4 regions of the Pseudoalteromonas sp. APC 3691 genome follow, and region 1 is predicted to be linked to each of the others. Evidence: predicted binding sites of a transcription regulator. Region 1 holds the regulator's gene; each other region holds the start of a gene.
The links. The regulator sigma-54, encoded in region 1, starts transcription at its own class of promoters, with help from an activator protein. The targets are predictions, from matches to a motif close to GTTGGCACGNNNNTNGNNT.
Positions count from the first base shown of each region.

Region 1 (2,209 bases):
GATCAACGAGTCAATAGCGGCATACATATCTTGATGTTCTGTAGAGGCAAATAGCTCAGCACCGCTTACGTGTATTGTGGCTTCTGCTTTTTGATTTAATTTTTCTACATCGAGAATGACATGAACATTATTAATATGATCAGAGTGTCTTTCAAGCTTCGCAAATTTAGTATTAATATAGTCTATTAGTGAATCGGTTAATTCTACGTGACGACCAGTTAAGTTTAGTTGCATAAGCATTACCCTCTTAGTTTAGCGTCTTAAATCAGACTTTTACGCTGATTTGACGGTGGAATAGCAAGAGATTCACGGTATTTTGCGATTGTACGTCTTGCTACTTTAATTCCTTGCTCAGCCAATATATCCGCTATTTTGCTATCACTCAATGGTTTTGCTGAGTTTTCTGCTGCGATTAATTTTCGGATAAGCGCACGTATTGCTGTAGATGAACATTCACCACCGTTTTCAGTACTTACATGGCTTGAGAAAAAATATTTAAGCTCAAATATACCACGGGGTGTATGCATGTACTTTTGAGTAGTCACACGCGAAATTGTCGATTCGTGCATTTCTACCATTTCAGCGACATCATTTAAAACCATTGGTTTCATGGCTTCAGGGCCATGTTCAAAAAAGCCTTGTTGTTGCTTAACAATACAATTAGTAACTTTTAATAGCGTGTCGTTTCTACTTTCTAAGCTTTTAATAAACCATTTAGCTTCTTGTAAATGTGAGCGAATAAACTGGCTGTCGCCACTTGATTTTACAGTGCGAGACATTGCCGCGTATTGGCTATTAACACGAATTTTAGGCATGCTATCTGGGTTTAATTCGACAACCCAGCGGCCTTTAATTTTTTTAACTGACACATCAGGAATAACATACTCAGATTCTTCCCTTACAATAGTATCTGCAGGTTTTGGGTTGAGAGTATGTATTAGTGTCATCACTTCTTTAAGCTCTTCTTCTTTGAGCTTAGTTTTTTTCATTAATGTACGATAGTCGCGAGCTGCTAATAGATCAATATGCTCGGTTAAAATCATTTTCGTTTCATTAATGTAAGGTGTTTCTTTATCAAATTGATTAAGCTGAATACACAAACACTCTTGTAAACTACGTGCAGCAATACCAACAGGATCAAACAGTTGAATGCGTTTTAATACGGCTTCAATTTCATCAAGTTCGACTTCGTTATCATCTTCGTTTTCTTGATTAAAGCTTTCTAAAATCTCTTCGCAGCTTAATGTTAAAATACCTGAATCATCGACGGCCTCTACAATCGCAATAGCGATGGCTTCATCGGTAGGGCTAAATGGCGTTAGTTGTAATTGCCACATTAAATACTCATGGAGCGTTTCAGTAGAGGCGCCTTGGTATATTGATTCGTCTTCAGGCATTGGACCTGATGAGGCTGCAGGAGCGGCACTCATGTACTCATCCCAACTAACATCCATAGCCATGTCGTCACTTAGCGTGTCTTTTGCAAGTGCTTCACCAGTATCTTGTTCATATTCGCTCGGAGCATCATCAGCAGATGCGCTAACAGTTATGTCATCGGTATCAGCTTTTTGCTCGTTTTTACCAGCAGCGTCTTCAGAATAGTCTGCCTCTTCAACCTCTAATAGTGGATTACTGTCGAGAGCTTCTTGTATTTCTTGCTGGAGATCCAATGTACTGAGTTGCAACAAACGAATAGCTTGTTGCAACTGTGGAGTCATTGTAAGTTGCTGGCCCATGCGCAGCTGTAGTGATTGCCTCATGTATCTCTAACAATCCTTTTATGTTGTTATAATTAATACTAGCAGATGCTTAAAGACATGGCGTAAATGTTACAGCCTAAATTGCTCGCCTAAGTAAACATCGCGTACTGTTTTATCATTTAATACGTGTTCTGGAGTACCTGATGCAATCAGCTCCCCATGAGAAACAATGTAGGCTTTTTCACAAACATCAAGGGTCTCTCTTACGTTATGGTCGGTAATTAATACTCCAATCCCACGATTTTTAAGATGTTCTATTATTTTCTTTATATCTAATACCGAAATAGGGTCAACACCGGCAAACGGTTCATCCAGTAATATAAATTTAGGATCGGCTGCCAGCGCACGTGCTATTTCTACACGACGACGCTCTCCACCCGATAATGCCATACCTTGGCTATCACGAATGTGTTGTATGCTAAATTCATCTAATAAGTTATTGAGCGTGT
Region 1 covers NZ_JASDCB010000007.1:84,016-86,224, reverse strand. The annotation lists gene hpf (ribosome hibernation promoting factor) at 1-234, opposite strand, end outside; gene QL998_RS04090 (RNA polymerase factor sigma-54) at 261-1,760, opposite strand; gene lptB (LPS export ABC transporter ATP-binding protein) at 1,830-2,209, opposite strand, start outside.

Region 2 (2,209 bases), on a different contig from region 1:
GTTGAAGTGATCATTGAAGCTGTTGTTAGTGCCAGTAACGCAGCTGTTCAAGCAATGACAGACAATGTAGGACAAACAACTCAAGTTCAGGAAATAGCTAAGAAAGCAAACTTAATCAATAGTAATGTAGGCAAAGCAGTAGATGAAATATTTGATATGGTTGTTCAAATTGCAACCGCCTCTGAACAGCAGGCAACCACCATCGATGAAATATCACGAAATATAGGTGTCATAAATATGGGTATATCAGAGACCGAGCAGGCAGTTAGGGATATTGCACAATCAAGTAGCGAATTGTCTAGGATGGCAAACGGTTTAAATGATGAGGCCCAAAAGTTTAGTCTTTAACTTACTCTATTAATTTAGAAATCTTTGATTTAATGACGCTAATCATACAGATATAACTACGGTAGGATGTTACAGGGACGTACCATAAAAGACGTAAATAAGCGCGTGCCAAATAGTGCACGCGCATAAGTAAATATTAGAGTTGGTGAGACACTCTGCAACCGATGAGCTCGTAAATTACAAACTTCCAACATAATTATGTTTTATTCTAACATGTTAAATAACGCTAATTTTGTTACGAATGATTTTTACGCCATCCATATTTTCTAAAAACTTTTGAGCTAGTGCGCGCTGAAAACCAGTTTGTGCTTCACCATATAAATCTACTTCACCATTTTTTACCTGCACACGAATATCACTTAACGCTAGGTTAGGATTAGTTCGTAGGGTGTTGGTGATAGCTTGTTGTAAGTTAGGTTGAGTGGCTACACTGCTTACTACGGCCATGTTGGTTGCTGCACTTACCTTTGTAGCGCAAGCTAATAAAAATAAACAACAAAATGATACTAAAGCGATAGTTAACTTGAAGCGGTTCATAACTTAATCCTTACATTACGGTGAATAGTGCAGCCACAATATGGAAATTCCATCGGCTAGGTTATTATTGTAGTTACAATTTCGGTGCCAATATTAACGCTATGAAATATAAGGGGATTTTATTAAGTGGAAATTCAGGTGGGCAAAAATTACATTTAAATGAGTATGAGTTACATGCTTGGGTTACATATGTAACAGGTACAAGTGACAGAGCTATAAAGCTTGCATTAAAAAGCCGACAAAAGCCGGCTTAGTATAAAAATGTTTTAGGTTACTTTTTCTTTTTAACCTTAGCCTTTTTCTTGGCTTTCATTTTTACTGGATCTTTACGCTTTTTAGCTGGTGGCTTCGCTTCTTTATGCTGTGGCTCGACACCTCTAATTACACGGCGTTTTAATTTTTGTTCAACGTAGCGCTCTACTTTATATAAAATACCAATATCGTGTGCTTCAACTAGCGATATTGCTATCCCTTTTTTACCAGCACGGCCAGTACGACCAATACGGTGTACATATACGTCGGCAGTACGCGGCATATCAAAGTTAATAACGTGGCTGATGTCAGATACGTCAATACCACGTGCAGCTACGTCGGTAGCAACTAATATGCTTGTTTTGCCACTGTGGAAGTTTTCCATGGCTTTCATACGTTTGTCTTGTGGCATTTCGCCGCGTAACCACGCTGCTTTTACATCATTAGTTGTAAGTTCGCCAATCAATGTTTCTAAGCGTTCGCGAGTTTTAACAAACACAATCGCTTTAGTTACGTCAGGATTTTTTAGCGTATTAACTAATAATTCAAGTTTGTGATGATAATCGTCGGCTAAATGTACCCATTGGTGAATTTTAGCCTTTTCTTTACGTGACGATTCGGCTTCTAATAGAGCTGGGTCGTTTAATGTTTTTTCAGCAAACCTTTCTACGCTGTCACCTTCAAGTGTTGCTGAGAATAAAAAACATTGGCGACGATTTTTAGCTTCGTCACAAATACGGCTCATTTCTTTTTTAAAACCCATATCTAACATGCGATCTGCTTCATCAATAATAAGCATTTCTACATGTTCAGCATGAAAGTTTTCGGTTTCTAGGTATTCCATTAATCGACCTGGTGTGGCGATTAAAATATCGTTATTTTTTTCAAAAATTTCTTTATGCGTGCCGTAGTTAATACCGCCTGTTACTACACCAATTTTTAGGTGTGTGCGCTTAGCTAGCAGTTCACATTGTTCATGAATTTGATAAGCCAACTCACGAGTTGGGGTCATAACGAGTACGCGCGCAAAACCAGGGTCACGACGTGGGAAATCCAGTAAGTACTGAATAGC
Region 2 covers NZ_JASDCB010000044.1:27,524-29,732, forward strand. The annotation lists gene QL998_RS13955 (methyl-accepting chemotaxis protein) at 1-348, shown strand, start outside; gene QL998_RS13960 (BON domain-containing protein) at 565-885, opposite strand; gene srmB (ATP-dependent RNA helicase SrmB) at 1,157-2,209, opposite strand, start outside.
Region 2: QL998_RS13960 (BON domain-containing protein) is a predicted target of sigma-54. The motif match lies at 959-977, and genes of this name have one in related genera.

Region 3 (2,209 bases), on a different contig from region 1:
TGCTATTCAGTCATTTATTGGTGAAGCAGCGCACAAAGCCGGTCGCGACCAAAAAGACTATTTACTAGACACTATAGGTCCGAGTCGTATTGTTGATGTAACAGAGCAAAATGCTACATACGATAATTACGGTGGCGATAAAGCGGTTTATCCTTTAGATATTGGCAGGCTGCGCCATGTTATTGAAAAAGTAGCTGACATGAGTAAATGGGGTCGAGAACTTCCTAAAGGTCGAGGTTTAGGCATAGCAGCGCATAGAAGCTTTTTAACTTATGTAGCTACGGTAGTTGAAGTAGAAGTGTCGGATGCTGGCGATTTAAACGTAATTAAATCGTGGGTTGCCATTGATGCGGGTACGGTTGTAAACACCGACACAGTTAAAAATCAAACCCAAGGTGGCTCTATTTATGGTATTACCACTGCAATCAGCGATGGTATTACCTTTGATAAAGGGCGCGTACAGCAAAGTAACTTTCATGATTATCGTGTACCGCGTATGAGCGACTCACCTCTTGAGATTGAAGTTGAAATTGTACAAAGTGATGCACCACCAGCAGGAGTAGGCGAGCCGTCTACACCAGTTTATGCGCCAGCATTATGTAATGCTATTTTTGCAGCGTGCGGAAAGCGTATTAGTCAGTTACCGATTGGTAACCAATTAAAAGCGTAACTAAATAACCTACAGCTTAAACAAAAAAAACCGCCAAATGGCGGTTTTTTTAAAAGCGGTTAACGCGGTTTAACGACCTTTTTCAAACTCATCAACTTCACGCTCTGCTTCTTCTTTAGATTTACCGTATTGCTGCTGAATTTTACCAACTAGCTCTGTACGGCTACCTTCAATTTTATCTAAATCGTCGTTGGTAAGATCGCCCCATTTTTGTTGAGCCTTACCTTTAAGTTCTTTCCAATTACCTTCGATACGATCGCTGTTCATAAGTTTATCCTTACTTTAGGTTAGTGAATTAACTGTCAGTTATAAAGTAGCAAGCCTTGTACCAATGAATAATAATGGTTTTATTGCTTTTATTATCAGTTGGTTATATTTTTATGTTGAGCGATTTTGTTTTTAATATTGCGCTATTTATTAAAAAATATACATAGCAGCCTGTAATTATTGCTGACATAAGTTACGCCGCTTTGATGTAACTCATTCTTAAATTTTTGTTTTAAGCTAATATGCAGGTATTAAACAAAGTAGTTAAGCTGAGTGAGTTATGAATACTAAGACGTGTGAATATGGAGTGGGTGACTGCTCATACAAAATGGCAGGTGAGTTAGCAGGTATTACACAATTGGTGAATGCGTTTTACGATAATATGGACGCTTTAAAAGAGGCTGAAAATATAAGGAGTATGCATTCAAAAGACTTATCGGCATCGCGAAAAAAGCTCGCTTATTTTTTGTCGGGCTGGTTAGGTGGTCCTAAATTATACGCTGAACATTTTGGCAGTATTAACATTCCTCAAGCGCACAAACATTTACATGTAGGAATTGAGCAAAGTGATGCATGGCTTTTATGCATGCAAAAAGCGGTTGATGGGCAACCTTACGAAGCACCATTTAAAATTTACTTAATGCAGCAATTACGAGTGCCTGCAGATCGAATTAGAATGGTGTCGGGTAGTTAATAGCAATTATTAATAAACATCTACCGCGGTGTCGCTGCGGTTTTTTGTTACAATGCCTGCAAAGCAATTTAGGGTAAATAGCTGTGCTGCCGGTTCAAGACATATATCAACAACTCGTTACTACATTACAAAGTAATCCTATTACGTTATTACAAGCGCCGCCTGGTGCGGGTAAATCTACGTGGTTGCCGCTGCAACTAATGCGCGATGGGCATTTTAAACGTATTGTAATGCTAGAGCCTCGCCGTTTAGCTGCTCGTAATATAGCCAGCTACTTAGCAAAGTGCCAAAACGAGAGTGTTGGGCAAAGTGTGGGCTTGCGGATTAGGGGCGAGAGTAAAGTAAGCGCTAATACGCGCCTCGAGATAGTCACCGAAGGCATGCTAACGCGCATGTTGCAAAACGACCCCGAATTAAGCGATATTGATTTACTGATATTTGATGAATTTCATGAGCGTTCAATTGCAGCCGATACCTCACTTGCCTTTGCGCTCGAGACCCAAAGTGCGCTGCGTGAAGATTTAACCATTATGCTTATGTCGGCAACTCTTGATACTGAGCGTTATACAGCGTTTTTT
Region 3 covers NZ_JASDCB010000019.1:7,361-9,569, reverse strand. The annotation lists partial or broken gene QL998_RS08265 (molybdopterin cofactor-binding domain-containing protein) at 1-670, shown strand, start outside; gene QL998_RS08260 (CsbD family protein) at 740-937, opposite strand; gene QL998_RS08255 (group II truncated hemoglobin) at 1,218-1,631, shown strand; gene hrpB (ATP-dependent helicase HrpB) at 1,715-2,209, shown strand, end outside.
Region 3: QL998_RS08260 (CsbD family protein) is a predicted target of sigma-54. The motif match lies at 985-1,003, and genes of this name have one in related genera.

Region 4 (2,209 bases), on a different contig from region 1:
TTGCACCACAGGACGTATTTCCTGAGCAACTTTGTACATTTGTAATGCCAAACCCTATGTATAAAAAGTTTTTACTCAGCACTCATCCTGAGCTTATAGATGTTAGCTTTTGGAAGCAGGCACAACAAAATATAAAAAATGGTCAGGTAAGTCATATTTACCCATACCCGACAGCACAGCGCTTTATTCACCACTGGTAAGCGCTAAAGGACACACACAATGAATATAAGTAAAATAGATTTAAATTTACTCGTTTACCTCGATACATTGCTTCGAGAATGCAACGTAACACGCGCTGCTAATCAATTGAGTATAACGCAACCTGCAATGAGTAATGGCCTTAAACGTCTTCGTAACTTATTTAACGACCCTATTTTAGTTCGTACCAGCGATGGTATGGTGCCTACCGAGCGTGCTTTGGAGTTACAACCCGTTATTCGTGGCATATTAATGACCCTTGAAGAAACTCTAGCTCCTAATCGAGAATTTGAGGCAAGCCAAAGTAAGCGTGTGTTTAGAATAATGGCCAGTGATTACGCTGCAAGTACATTAGCACCAAAGCTTTTAAGTAAATTGCACGAAGAAGCCCCCGATACTACTTTAGATATACTCACACCAAGTGATGTCACCTTTCATGATGTAGAAAACGGTAAAGTAGATATGGCAATCAACCGTTTTGAAAACTTACCACAGTCTTTTCATCATAAACGTATTTGGAAAGATAGTTTTTGCTGCTTAGTAAAAGCCGATAACCCTATAATTGAAAACTTTAGCCTCGACAGCTATTTAAAAGCACGCCATATATGGGTGAGTAAAACAGGTTTTGGTGTAGGTGTGGGCATGGACCCTAAAGATGTGCAAAAACTTGGCTGGGTTGACGAAGCACTTGCTCACTTTGGTAAGCATCGTAATATTGCCACTTTTACGCGTAACTACCATGTAGCAATTCATTTAGCTAAAGAGAAAAATTTAATTGCGACCCTTCCTTCAAAAGCCGCAAATATATATTTAGATGATCCGGGGCTTAAAATTTTAGAGCCACCATTTCCAATTCCTCCTTTTGAGCTTGATATGATTTGGAGCCCACTGTTACATCGCGATGCGAGTCACATTTGGTTACGTCAAAAAGTAGCTGAAGTAGCTGAAGAGCTAAAATAACTTTATTACACAATATAATGTAAAAATTGCTAGGTTAATTTTTTGCCTGTTAACTTAGCACCCTACTGAGATGAAATTAAACCAATAAAATCAAATAACTACATAACCATTGAAACGTGGAACATACATTGCTTTTATTAAATTGAACTATACATTCATTTAATTAAAGAGGTCATTATGAACACCCATCAAGGATCAGAAGTAAATCATATTACTGACATCATTCAAGTTATGAACAGCGGCATCGATTTTTATCAAAAAGCACAGGAAAAAGTTGAAGACCCTGCTATTGGTGCACTTTTTCAGCGTATGATAGATGCCCGAAAAGTGAGTGTTGAGCGCTTGCAGCCATATGCAATTAATGAAAAAGGCGAACGCGAAGATGGCTCATCTTTCGCAGTTGAAGCACGACGTGCGTACACAGCCCTATTGACTACTTTCACCTCACACAACGACAGCACGTATGTAAAAGAGCTTGAAGAAGTAGAAGATAAAACCCTTGAAGAAATTAAAGCAGCAATGAATAAACCGCAACCAGCTGACTGCGAAGCTGCACTGGCTAAAACATTATTAACAATGCAAAGCTGCCATGCAGAAATGAGCCGTATGCAAAAGCATTAAGCTTACATAGCTCACAACTAGAACCCAGCCTCGAGCTGGGTTTTTTATTGCCTCTAATACAACGCCTCGCTTCACATCGTATTTAAAGTATATTGTTTAAGAAATTCATTTTGAATGGGCTTGATGATCATCAATAAAATCAGCCCAAGCTAATACCAATCTGCTTATATATGGGGTCTATTTAACGTTAAGAAAATTACGCTAGAACTAGGCAAAAGTTTTTATATCTAGTTGTTCTAAATAAAAAACTTTTAACGACGTTATAGTGCAATTTAATTCGTTAAATTGATCAAAGATTTATGCAGGTTGGTATAAAACCAAAAAAAGGGCCTTACGGCCCTTTGAGTTAAATAACGAAAGGGAGGTTATTAATTAAAAACGGTATTCTGCACCTACGTAGTAGTAAGCACCGTTAAATCCAAATGGAGCC
Region 4 covers NZ_JASDCB010000027.1:6,688-8,896, reverse strand. The annotation lists gene aceK (bifunctional isocitrate dehydrogenase kinase/phosphatase) at 1-200, shown strand, start outside; gene QL998_RS10390 (LysR family transcriptional regulator) at 220-1,158, shown strand; gene QL998_RS10385 (PA2169 family four-helix-bundle protein) at 1,336-1,779, shown strand; gene QL998_RS10380 (TonB-dependent receptor) at 2,152-2,209, opposite strand, start outside.
Region 4: QL998_RS10385 (PA2169 family four-helix-bundle protein) is a predicted target of sigma-54. The motif match lies at 1,274-1,292, and genes of this name have one in related genera.